DNA from 3 places in the Neobacillus sp. NPDC058068 genome. Region 3 is predicted to be linked to each of the others. Evidence: predicted binding sites of a transcription regulator. Region 3 holds the regulator's gene; each other region holds the start of a gene.
What was found. Region 3 encodes LexA, which represses DNA repair genes until DNA is damaged. Its sites were predicted from a motif close to CGAACATATGTTCG; they were not measured.
Positions count from the first base shown of each region.

Region 1 (3,286 bases), on a different contig from region 3:
ATAGAACAAAGGCTCTTGCACCAGCATGAACGGGCAATGAAGGTCAATAATTGGCTGAAAGAAGAGCAACTCACCGTTTTTGAGATTTGCAAACGCCTATTTCCGTCTGTCTATCAACGAGAACCGTTGTTAACGATATCAGAAACAGTGGCGCAGCTTGACTATTTAGCCTCTATCGGGGAAATTAGTAGTAAGGATAGTCAGCCCGTGCTTTATTATGCTAGACATTAAGGAGAACGGGGCCGACTTAGATGGGGGATTCATATGGTTATGGACCGTTTAAAAGCTAAAAATATTGTGATTACCGGTGCATCCGGTGGAATTGGTGCGGAAATTGCCAAGCTATGTGCGGCAAGCGGAGCTAATCTTGTTTTGCTGGCACGGAGCATCGACAAGCTGGAGCAGCTTCAGTCCGACTTGCAGCAAAAGTATCAGGTCAATGTGGTTGTTTTCCAGCTCGATGTGTCAGATACCAATCAGGTTGAGGCAGTTTTTCAGCGGATTTTTGATTCTATCGGGGACATTGATATCCTGGTGAATAATGCCGGCTTTGGGGTATTCCGTGAAGCCCATGAAGCTTCAATCGACGAAATCAAAGGGATGTTTGAAGTGAATGTGGTTGGTTTGATGGCATGTACAAGTATGGTCTTGCCTAAGATGCGGGCACGGCGCTTTGGTCATATTATTAATATTGCTTCCCAGGCAGGGAAAATTGCTACGCCGAAATCGAGTGTTTATTCCGCCACGAAGCATGCCGTACTTGGTTATACAAATTCGCTGCGGATGGAACTTGCTGATTTCAATGTGCAAGTGACATCTGTGAACCCAGGGCCAATTGCCACTAATTTTTTTACCATTGCTGATGAACAAGGCACTTATGTAAAAAATGTGCAGCGGTACATGCTCCAGCCTGAATTTGTCGCACGTAAGGTCACAGGCAGCATGCTGACGAAAACGCGGGAAATTAATTTGCCGCGCTGGATGAACATGGGGAGCGTTGTTTACGTTCTGTTTCCACGGCTGTTTGAGCGGATAGGGAAACGAATGCTTAATTCTAAATAAATGGAAAGCTGCCTTGCCACGGCAGCTTTTTGTAATTTGGTGCCTGCCCCGCTGCGTTACGCCTTATGATCAGGTTAATTTGCCAAAAACTCATACACTATATCATTCACTACCTCATATAAATCCGCGGCAGGTTCGTCCTCTTTTATTTGAAAAATTCGCTTTGTCAGTTCCTCTAAATCTTTATCGCCGATCGGCATCGATTCTGCCTCGTAGTACTGTTTAAAACAATTCTTAATCATTTTAACGACTAGTTTTTTTTCCACAGATATACACCTCACCAATCATTATACCGTTTTTTCAACCCAACCTGCATATCGGAAAGATGTCAATAAATTCCTATTGAATACGAACGAATATTCGCTTAAGATATGTATATAATAATAAAGAACTAATGTTCGATATTTAAACCTTGTGGGTGAAAAGTCATGGTCGATTACAATATGTTACCGAAAAACAAAATTTTATGTGTGGATATGAAGAGCTTTTATGCAAGCTGTTCCGCTGTCATGGAAGGCCTCGACCCTTTGAATTGCTATTTAGCAGTGGCTGGTAACAAAGAGCGGCAGGGAAGCGTTGTGCTTGCCGCTTCACCGCGGCTAAAAAAAGAATTTGGCATCAAAACCGGTTCGCGGCTATTTGAGATTCCCAATGACCCAAGGATTCAAGTTGTCGAGCCGAAAATGGCAACGTATTTGCGGATTGCAACCGAAATTTCTCGTGTGTTTAACCGCTTTGTTCCAAAAGAAGCTATTCATGTCTATAGCGTCGACGAAAGCTTTATTAAAGTGGATGGCGCGATTCATTTGTGGGGGGATGCCCATACGATTGCTCGAAAAATTAAGGATGATATTGAGCGGGAATTTCAGCTTCCGTGCGCGGTTGGAATTGGTCCAAATATGTTACTTTCGAAGCTTTGCCTTGACCTCGATGCAAAGAAAAAAGGAGTGGAGGAATGGACGTATGCAGATGTGCAGACGAAGCTTTGGAACGTATCACCGCTTCGGGAAATGTGGGGGATTGGCAGGCGTGTCGAAAAAACCTTAAACGGGATGGGTATTTTCACGGTTGGCCAGCTGGCCCGCTATGATTTAGAAAAGCTGGAGAAAAAATTCGGCATCATGGGAAACCAGCTTTATCATCATGCCTGGGGCGTGGACCTCTCCGATTTGGGGGCACCAATCATCCAAGGGCAAATCAGCTTTGGGAAAAGTCAAATTCTGTTAAGGGATTATAAAGAGGAGGAAGAAATTAAGGCGGTTATTTTAGAAATGTGTGAAGAAGTCGCCCGAAGAGCACGGACACATCGAAAGGCAGGGAGAACGATTAGTCTCGGGGTCGGCTACAGCCAAGATGAATTTGGCGGCGGTTTTCATCGCTCCAGGTCAATCCAGCAGCCAACAAATGTGACAATGGAGCTTTACCGCGTCTGCCTTGAATTGTTTCATGAACATTATACGGGAAAGACAGTACGGCAGATTTCGATTGCCATCAGTAATATTGTCGACGACCACGAGCTTCAGCTCGATCTGTTTGATATGGGTGCCTATAAGAGGAGGGAGCTTGGCTATGTGGTTGACTCTGTCCGCAGGCGCTTCGGCTCAGGTTCCCTGCTGCGCGCTGTATCTTATACGGCTGCAGGAACGGCTAAGCACCGGGCAACACTTGTTGGCGGACATAAAAGGTAGTAAGAAAAGCGGAAGCGCCTTGCCCAGGGGCGTGAGTCTAGACGGGCCGGCGAGAAGGCTGCTTTTTAGCCTTCTTGACGGATTGGCTTATGACCCGAGCCCATAGGCGCTGGAGCTGGACAAAGGGAGGTAGAGGCGTATGATTCGCGACCGCGGCAGAATCAAATGGACGTCAATGATGCTTCCTGAGCATGTGAAATTGCTCAGGGATTGGGTAAAAGAAGATGGCTACGAACAGAAAAAGGAAATGGATGAACAGCAGTTAGAGCTCATGAACGAAACCTTATCTGAAGCGATTGAATTTGATCAGTTCGTCACGATTACCCATTATCGGAACCGGAACTATGAAATCGTGATTGGAAAAATTCATTACTGGAATGAACTGACGCAAAGGCTTCATGTCGTCGACCGCTTTGCAGAAGTGCATCGGATTCCGATTAATGCGATTGCCGACATTCGGCTAACAGATGTATAAAAAGAGCGGCTCCAAATCGGAAAGCCGCTCAACCGTAATTAAACCTCTTTTGGAACCCGAA
Region 1 is NZ_JBHVSI010000013.1:120,065-123,350, forward strand. Features, by position in the region: gene ACFVSW_RS16505 (MBL fold metallo-hydrolase) at 1-231, shown strand, start outside; gene ACFVSW_RS16510 (SDR family NAD(P)-dependent oxidoreductase) at 265-1,062, shown strand; gene ACFVSW_RS16515 (YqzH family protein) at 1,137-1,328, opposite strand; gene ACFVSW_RS16520 (Y-family DNA polymerase) at 1,491-2,750, shown strand; gene ACFVSW_RS16525 (YolD-like family protein) at 2,890-3,225, shown strand; gene ACFVSW_RS16530 (CDGSH iron-sulfur domain-containing protein) at 3,264-3,286, opposite strand, start outside.
Region 1: ACFVSW_RS16520 (Y-family DNA polymerase) is a predicted target of LexA. The motif match lies at 1,412-1,425, and genes of this name have one in related genera.

Region 2 (3,286 bases), on a different contig from region 3:
CTTCCCTGAGCAGGTTGATTCCAATAAGAACATCATACTTTCCAAGGCGGAGTTCACGGATAATCTCAATTCGTTCTAGCGTTTTGACTTCTGAATGCAGGTATTGGACCTTAATGCCGATTTCCTTCAAATAGTCGGTTAAGTCCTCGGACATTTTTTTCGTTAAGGTCGTGACAAGGACTCGTTCATTTTTCTTTACCCGCTCGTGTATTTCACCAATCAAGTCATCTATCTGGCCCTCAATTGGCCGGACTTCAATTGTTGGATCGAGCAGTCCAGTCGGGCGAATGATTTGCTGAATCATTTCCGGCGTGTGCTCCAATTCATAAGCTCCAGGCGTTGCCGAAACGAAGATGGCATTGTGAACATGCTTGTCAAATTCATCGAAGGTGAGCGGCCGGTTATCGAGCGCCGATGGCAGCCGGAAGCCGTGGTCGACAAGCACCTGTTTCCGTGCTTTGTCGCCATTGAACATCCCTCTTACCTGCGGAAGGGTGACGTGCGACTCATCGATGATCATCAGAAAATCTTCTGGAAAATAATCGAGCAGTGTGTACGGCGTTGATCCCGCTGGCCTTAGGGTCAGATGGCGCGAGTAATTCTCAATTCCCGAGCAAAAGCCCATTTCGCGCATCATTTCGAGATCGTAACGAGTGCGCTGTTCAATCCTTTGTGCTTCAAGCAATTTATCTTCAGCCCGGAGGACGGCAAGCCGTTCTTCGAGTTCTTTTTCAATATTCTCAATCGCAACACGCATTTTCTCTTCCCGGGTAACGAAGTGGGAGGCCGGGAAAATCGCAACGTGTTCGCGATCAGCCATGATTTCACCCGTGAGCGCGTCGACTTCACGAATCCGGTCAATTTCGTCGCCGAAAAATTCGACCCGCATGCAATGCTCATCGCGTGAAACGGGGAAAATCTCCACGACATCGCCGCGGACTCGGAATGTCCCCCGCTTAAAATCTATATCGTTTCGTTCATATTGAATATCCACTAAGCGACGAAGCAGCTGGTTGCGTTCAATTTCCATTCCAGTTCGAAGCGACAGCACCATCTCGCTGTATTCTTCCGGCGAACCGAGACCGTAAATACAGGATACGGAGGCAATAATTATGACATCCTTGCGCTCGAATAAAGAAGAAGTTGCCGAGTGGCGCAGTTTGTCAATCTCGTCGTTGATACTGGCATCTTTTTCAATAAATGTATCAGTCTGTGGCACATATGCTTCAGGCTGGTAATAATCATAGTAACTGACGAAATACTCAACCGCATTGTTTGGAAAAAAGTCTTTAAACTCACTATATAGCTGGCCGGCGAGCGTTTTATTGTGGGCAATCACTAATGTCGGTTTGTTTACCTCTTTAATCACGTTTGAAACGGTAAATGTCTTCCCCGTTCCGGTCGCACCAAGAAGTGTTTGATGGCGCTTGTTTTGCTTGATGCCTTCGACTAATTGCTTGATGGCTTCCGGCTGATCCCCTTGTGGCGAGTACTTTGAAATTAATTCAAATTGATCTTTCACAAAAAGTTTCCTCCCCATAAAATAAATCACTTTTCAGCTTATTAACCTTGTTAATGGACCGGGATGGCGCCGGAAAGTGTGCTGCAAAATTTCATATTAACATTCTACCACATTCACCCAAAAACAAACCAATAATATGCGAACTAGCATTCGTTTTTTTATCATGAAGAATATTTAGTCGTAAAAAAAGCCTGCCGCAATTCGACAGACTTAACAAATCCTAGCTTCTTTTCACCGCTCGCTGCTTCATTTTTGCCGCCATCCAGAACCCGGCGGTTAAGGAGAAGGCATCAACCACAATAAGAAGAAAAGAGCCGGTATAACCTTTATAAACAGACGCTGCAATAAGGGCAACGGTTAAAACAAGACCGATAATTCGATTGTAAGTGACCCGTGTAAACAGCAAAACTAGTAACCCCGGCATAATAAAGGCTGACAAGTATCTAATAACATCTAACAATCGGTCCACACCCATTCAAAGATTTCTGTTAATTCATTCTAGAAATTAATTACTAAAATTGCAACAAAAAAACTTCGGCTCTGTTATTTTTCAATTTCGATTGCAGCGGTGTGTTTCTGGGAAACAAAGCTAACGAGCACAAATCCTAGCAATGAGAGCACAATTGGCACCACTACTGTATGGAGCCCAAAAGCGTTCGGATAAAAACGGTCTAATAAGATGTAGGAACCCATCCCGATAATCATCGATGTGATTGCGCCATATTTATTGCTTCTCCGCCAATACAGCCCCATGATAACGGGCCAAATAAAGACGGACTCCAAGCCGCCGAAAGAAAATAAATTGAGCCAGACGATTAAATCAGGCGGACTTAATGCCAGCAGAATGACGAGGATTCCTATAATCGCAGTAACACTGAAACTGACCTTTTTCACATGATGCTCCCCGGCATTGGGCTTTATGTAATTCAAATAAACATCTTTGACTAATGCCGAACTGACGAGGATGAGCAGGGCATCGACCGTCGACATAATTGCAGCCATCGGCGCCGCCAGGACGATGCCGGCAACAAACGGAGGCAGCACTTTCATCGACAGCAATGGCATGACGGTATCACCAATTTTGACACCAGGAAGCACCGGTCTTGCGAACACGCCAATAAGGTGCATACCAAGCATAATAAAACCGACAACAATTGTTCCGATTATGATGGCACTATGCATCGCCTTTGAGTTTTTATACGACATCGCCCGGACGGTAATTTGCGGCAGCCCGACAACGCCAATCCCGACTAATATCCAGAACGAAGAAACATAAACAGGCGTTAATGTTCTCTCGGCACCAAACGGGCTGATTAAATTCGGATTTTCCGCCGCTAAATCTGCGATGATTCGCGGGATGCCGCCGCCTGCTTTAATCGTCGCCACCAGCAGGATTAGTGTTCCGAGAAACATAACGACCCCCTGGACGGCATCGGTCAGGGCCACTGCTCGAAAGCCGCCGACAATGACAAAGGCGAGAACGGAAAAAGCAAAAATTAATAGGGCCACTGTGTAAGGCAGCCCGGTTAGGGATTCAACAAGCCGTGCCCCGCCAATCCACTGCGCTGCCATTGATGAAAACAGAAAAATGATAATACTTGCCGCAGATAAAAGGACAACGGTTTTACTTTTATAACGCTCTTTAAGAAAGTCAATTAGGGTGATCGCCTTATACTGACGAGCCATAATCGCGAATTTCTTTCCCAGCACCATTAACGTGAAATAACCAGTTGCTAATTGGGCCATCGCCAGCAGGACCCAGCC
Region 2 is NZ_JBHVSI010000004.1:313,553-316,838, forward strand. Features, by position in the region: gene uvrB (excinuclease ABC subunit UvrB) at 1-1,522, opposite strand, end outside; gene ACFVSW_RS07390 (CsbA family protein) at 1,743-1,982, opposite strand; gene panF (sodium/pantothenate symporter) at 2,066-3,286, opposite strand, start outside.
Region 2: uvrB (excinuclease ABC subunit UvrB) is a predicted target of LexA. The motif match lies at 1,662-1,675, and genes of this name have one in related genera.

Region 3 (3,286 bases):
TCCTAAGTTCATGAATCAGGGCAATTTTTGAATGTCCTCTTCCTAAACGGGTATCATCTTGTATAAGCAAAACGTCTGCTTTTTTATCTTTAAATAACGCTAAAGCCTCAATGATTCCCTCTCGCTCTAAATCAAATCCACTATGCCTTTCTTCAATAGTTTTTATCACTTCAAATTTATGATTTTTCGCTAAATTTTCAAGTTCTTCCTTTTGTCTTTTTAGTGATGTATCTTGTGTAATTTTTTCTGTACTAACTCTGCAATAAATAATAGCTCTCAAATTTTAGCCTCCACTAATTGAAATGTCTTCCTTTTATCATTTGGTTGATACCGCTAATAAAAATAAGTGCTTACGCACTTAAACAAGGGGTTGTAATTTCTTATCTTGAAAAGAGTTGTATAAAGTAATTGCTTTCATTATAATTCCTTTCTAGTCTCCGAAAGCGCCGGCTAATTCTGTTGTAGATGAAGTTGTGATTTTATTTACTGGAATGATGATTTCTTCACCAGGAAAAATGTGATCGTCGATATTTTTATTATTCCTTTTAACCCAACCTACGAACTCTTCGTTCGATAAAGTGTGCTGCTCGGAATATTGCTTCGAGATTTCCCAAAGCGAATCCCCTTCAGATATCTTAACCTTGAGATAATTTTCCTTGTCATTGGTATGATTTTGAATCGATAGTACGATAGCGAATGAACAGCTTAAAATAATAAGAGTAATGGCATATGAATATTGGTTCCAGATTTTTCTCATGATTACACCTCTTATAGGAATATACGTTCTCTTTATATTGATTTTATTATAATCCGAACATTCGTTTGTTGTCAACAATTAATTCGAACTTATGTTTGTATAAAAATGGCGAACATGCTATAATAAAGTCAACAATAACCAGGCGAGGTGCAATTTATCATGGGAAAAATATCAAAGCGTCAACAGGATATTCTGGATTTCATCAAGTCGGAAGTGAAGAGTAAAGGCTATCCACCTTCCGTAAGAGAAATTGGCGAAGCAGTTGGACTAGCTTCCAGCTCTACTGTTCACGGTCACTTAGCAAGGCTCGAGAGTAAGGGACTCATTAGACGGGATCCTACAAAGCCAAGAGCAATCGAAATATTAGAAGTGGATGAAGCAGCGCATATTCCAAGAAACAAAGTAGTCAATGTTCCAGTAGTTGGGAAAGTTACGGCCGGTTTGCCGATTACAGCCATCGAAAACGTTGAAGAGTACTTCCCGCTGCCAGAAAGCCTGGCACCTGCTGATGAACAAGTCTTTATGCTGGAAATCATGGGAGAGAGTATGATTGAGGCTGGAATCCTCGACGGTGACTATGTTATCGTCAAACAGCAGCAAACAGCGAATAACGGTGATATAGTTGTTGCCATGACCGAAGAAGACGAGGCTACTTGTAAACGATTTTTTAAAGAAAAGGATTATATCCGCCTGCAGCCGGAAAATTCTACGATGGACCCGATTATTTTAAGGAATGTTTCCATCCTCGGAAAAGTCATTGGGGTTTATCGCCATATCCATTAATGCTAAAGAGCTGGCAATGCGCCAGCTCTTTTTTATTGGGAAAAAACTTTATAAATATTATTTCTCCGTTCGATATATTGAAAATTCAGTATATATACCCATGCTGATATTGTTAATCTTTAATATAATTGTACTACACCATGATTTACCTTAGGTCCAAAAAATACAGGCTTAAGGAGTGTGAGGAACGGTGTTAACGCACATTATTCTCTCGTTTGTGATTGGTGGGTCGGTTGGGATTATTGGACATGTTCGAAAGTACGGCAAAATCATTATGCCACGGAAAACAAAAAGGTTCATTTATCTCGGTTTTCTAGAAGAATTGCTTCTAGGCGCAGTTGCTGCTCTTCTCCTTGTATTGTATGCAGCTCCAAATTCAATTGTAGAGATTATCATTTTTTCGATCATTGCCGGATTAGGTGGTGATGCCGTCCAAATTAGGTTTAAACTATTAAAACAAGACAACGATAAATAAGGACATGAAAAAAAATTAACCCTTAGCATAGTGCTAAGGGTTTGTTTATTATTAATACATGCTCATATATTGATCGCGTTCCCATTGGTGTACTACTGTGCGGAACATATCCCATTCAATTTCTTTTGCTTCCACGAAGTGTTCGAAGATATGCTCGCCAAGGCCTGATACGATGGCTTCATCGGCTTTTAACATATCTAACGCCTGCGCTAATGTTGCTGGAAGATCGATGATTCCCGCCTCGATTCTCTCCTCTTTGTTCATCACATAAATATTACGGTCAACAGGTGCTGGCGGGGTTAGTTTATTTTTTATTCCTTCTAAACCTGCTTTTAAAAGCACAGCCATTGCAAGGTATGGGTTTGCTGCCGGGTCGACACTTCGCACTTCTACACGTGTACTTAATCCGCGTGATGCCGGAATACGGACTAATGGAGAACGGTTTTGTGCGGACCATGCGACATAGCATGGTGCCTCATAGCCGGGTACAAGACGCTTATACGAGTTAACAGTAGGATTGGTGACCGCTGTAAAGCTCGGAGCGTGTTTTAAAATACCTGCAATGAAGTGGCGTGCTGTATCACTCAATTGAAGATCGCCAGTCGGTTCGAAAAAGGCATTTTCACCATTTTTAAATAATGACAGGTTCATATGCATCCCGGATCCATTAACACCGAATAATGGTTTTGGCATAAACGTCGCGTGTAAGCCGTGTTTACGGGCGATCGTTTTCACAACAAGCTTAAACGTTTGGATTTGGTCACATGCTGTTAAAGCATCTGCATATTTAAAGTCGATTTCGTGCTGTCCAGGTGCGACCTCATGGTGGGAAGCCTCGATTTCAAAGCCCATTTCCTCCAGCTCGAGAACAATATCACGGCGGCAGTTTTCACCAAGATCATGCGGTGCAAGATCGAAATATCCGCCATGATCATTTAATTCTAATGTTGGCTGCCCTTTATCATCTAATTTGAACAAGAAGAATTCTGGCTCAGGTCCAAGATTAAAATCTGTAAAGCCAAACTCCTGCATTTCTTTTAAAACACGTTTTAAGTTATTCCGTGGATCGCCGCCAAATGGAGTGCGGTCAGAATTGTGAATATCGCAAATTAAGCGGGCGACTTTTCCTTTTTCCGCTGTCCATGGAAACACAACCCATGTGTCTAAATCTGGAAATAAATACATATCAGACTCTTCAATCCGAACAAACCCCTCAATCGAAGATCCGTCGAACATCATTTTGTTATCAAGTGCTTTTTCTAATTGGCTAA
Region 3 is NZ_JBHVSI010000021.1:67,125-70,410, reverse strand. Features, by position in the region: gene ACFVSW_RS22180 (YneB family resolvase-like protein) at 1-280, opposite strand, end outside; gene yneA (cell division suppressor protein YneA) at 431-757, opposite strand; gene lexA (transcriptional repressor LexA) at 917-1,540, shown strand; gene ACFVSW_RS22165 (DUF4257 domain-containing protein) at 1,731-2,015, shown strand; gene glnA (type I glutamate--ammonia ligase) at 2,067-3,286, opposite strand, start outside.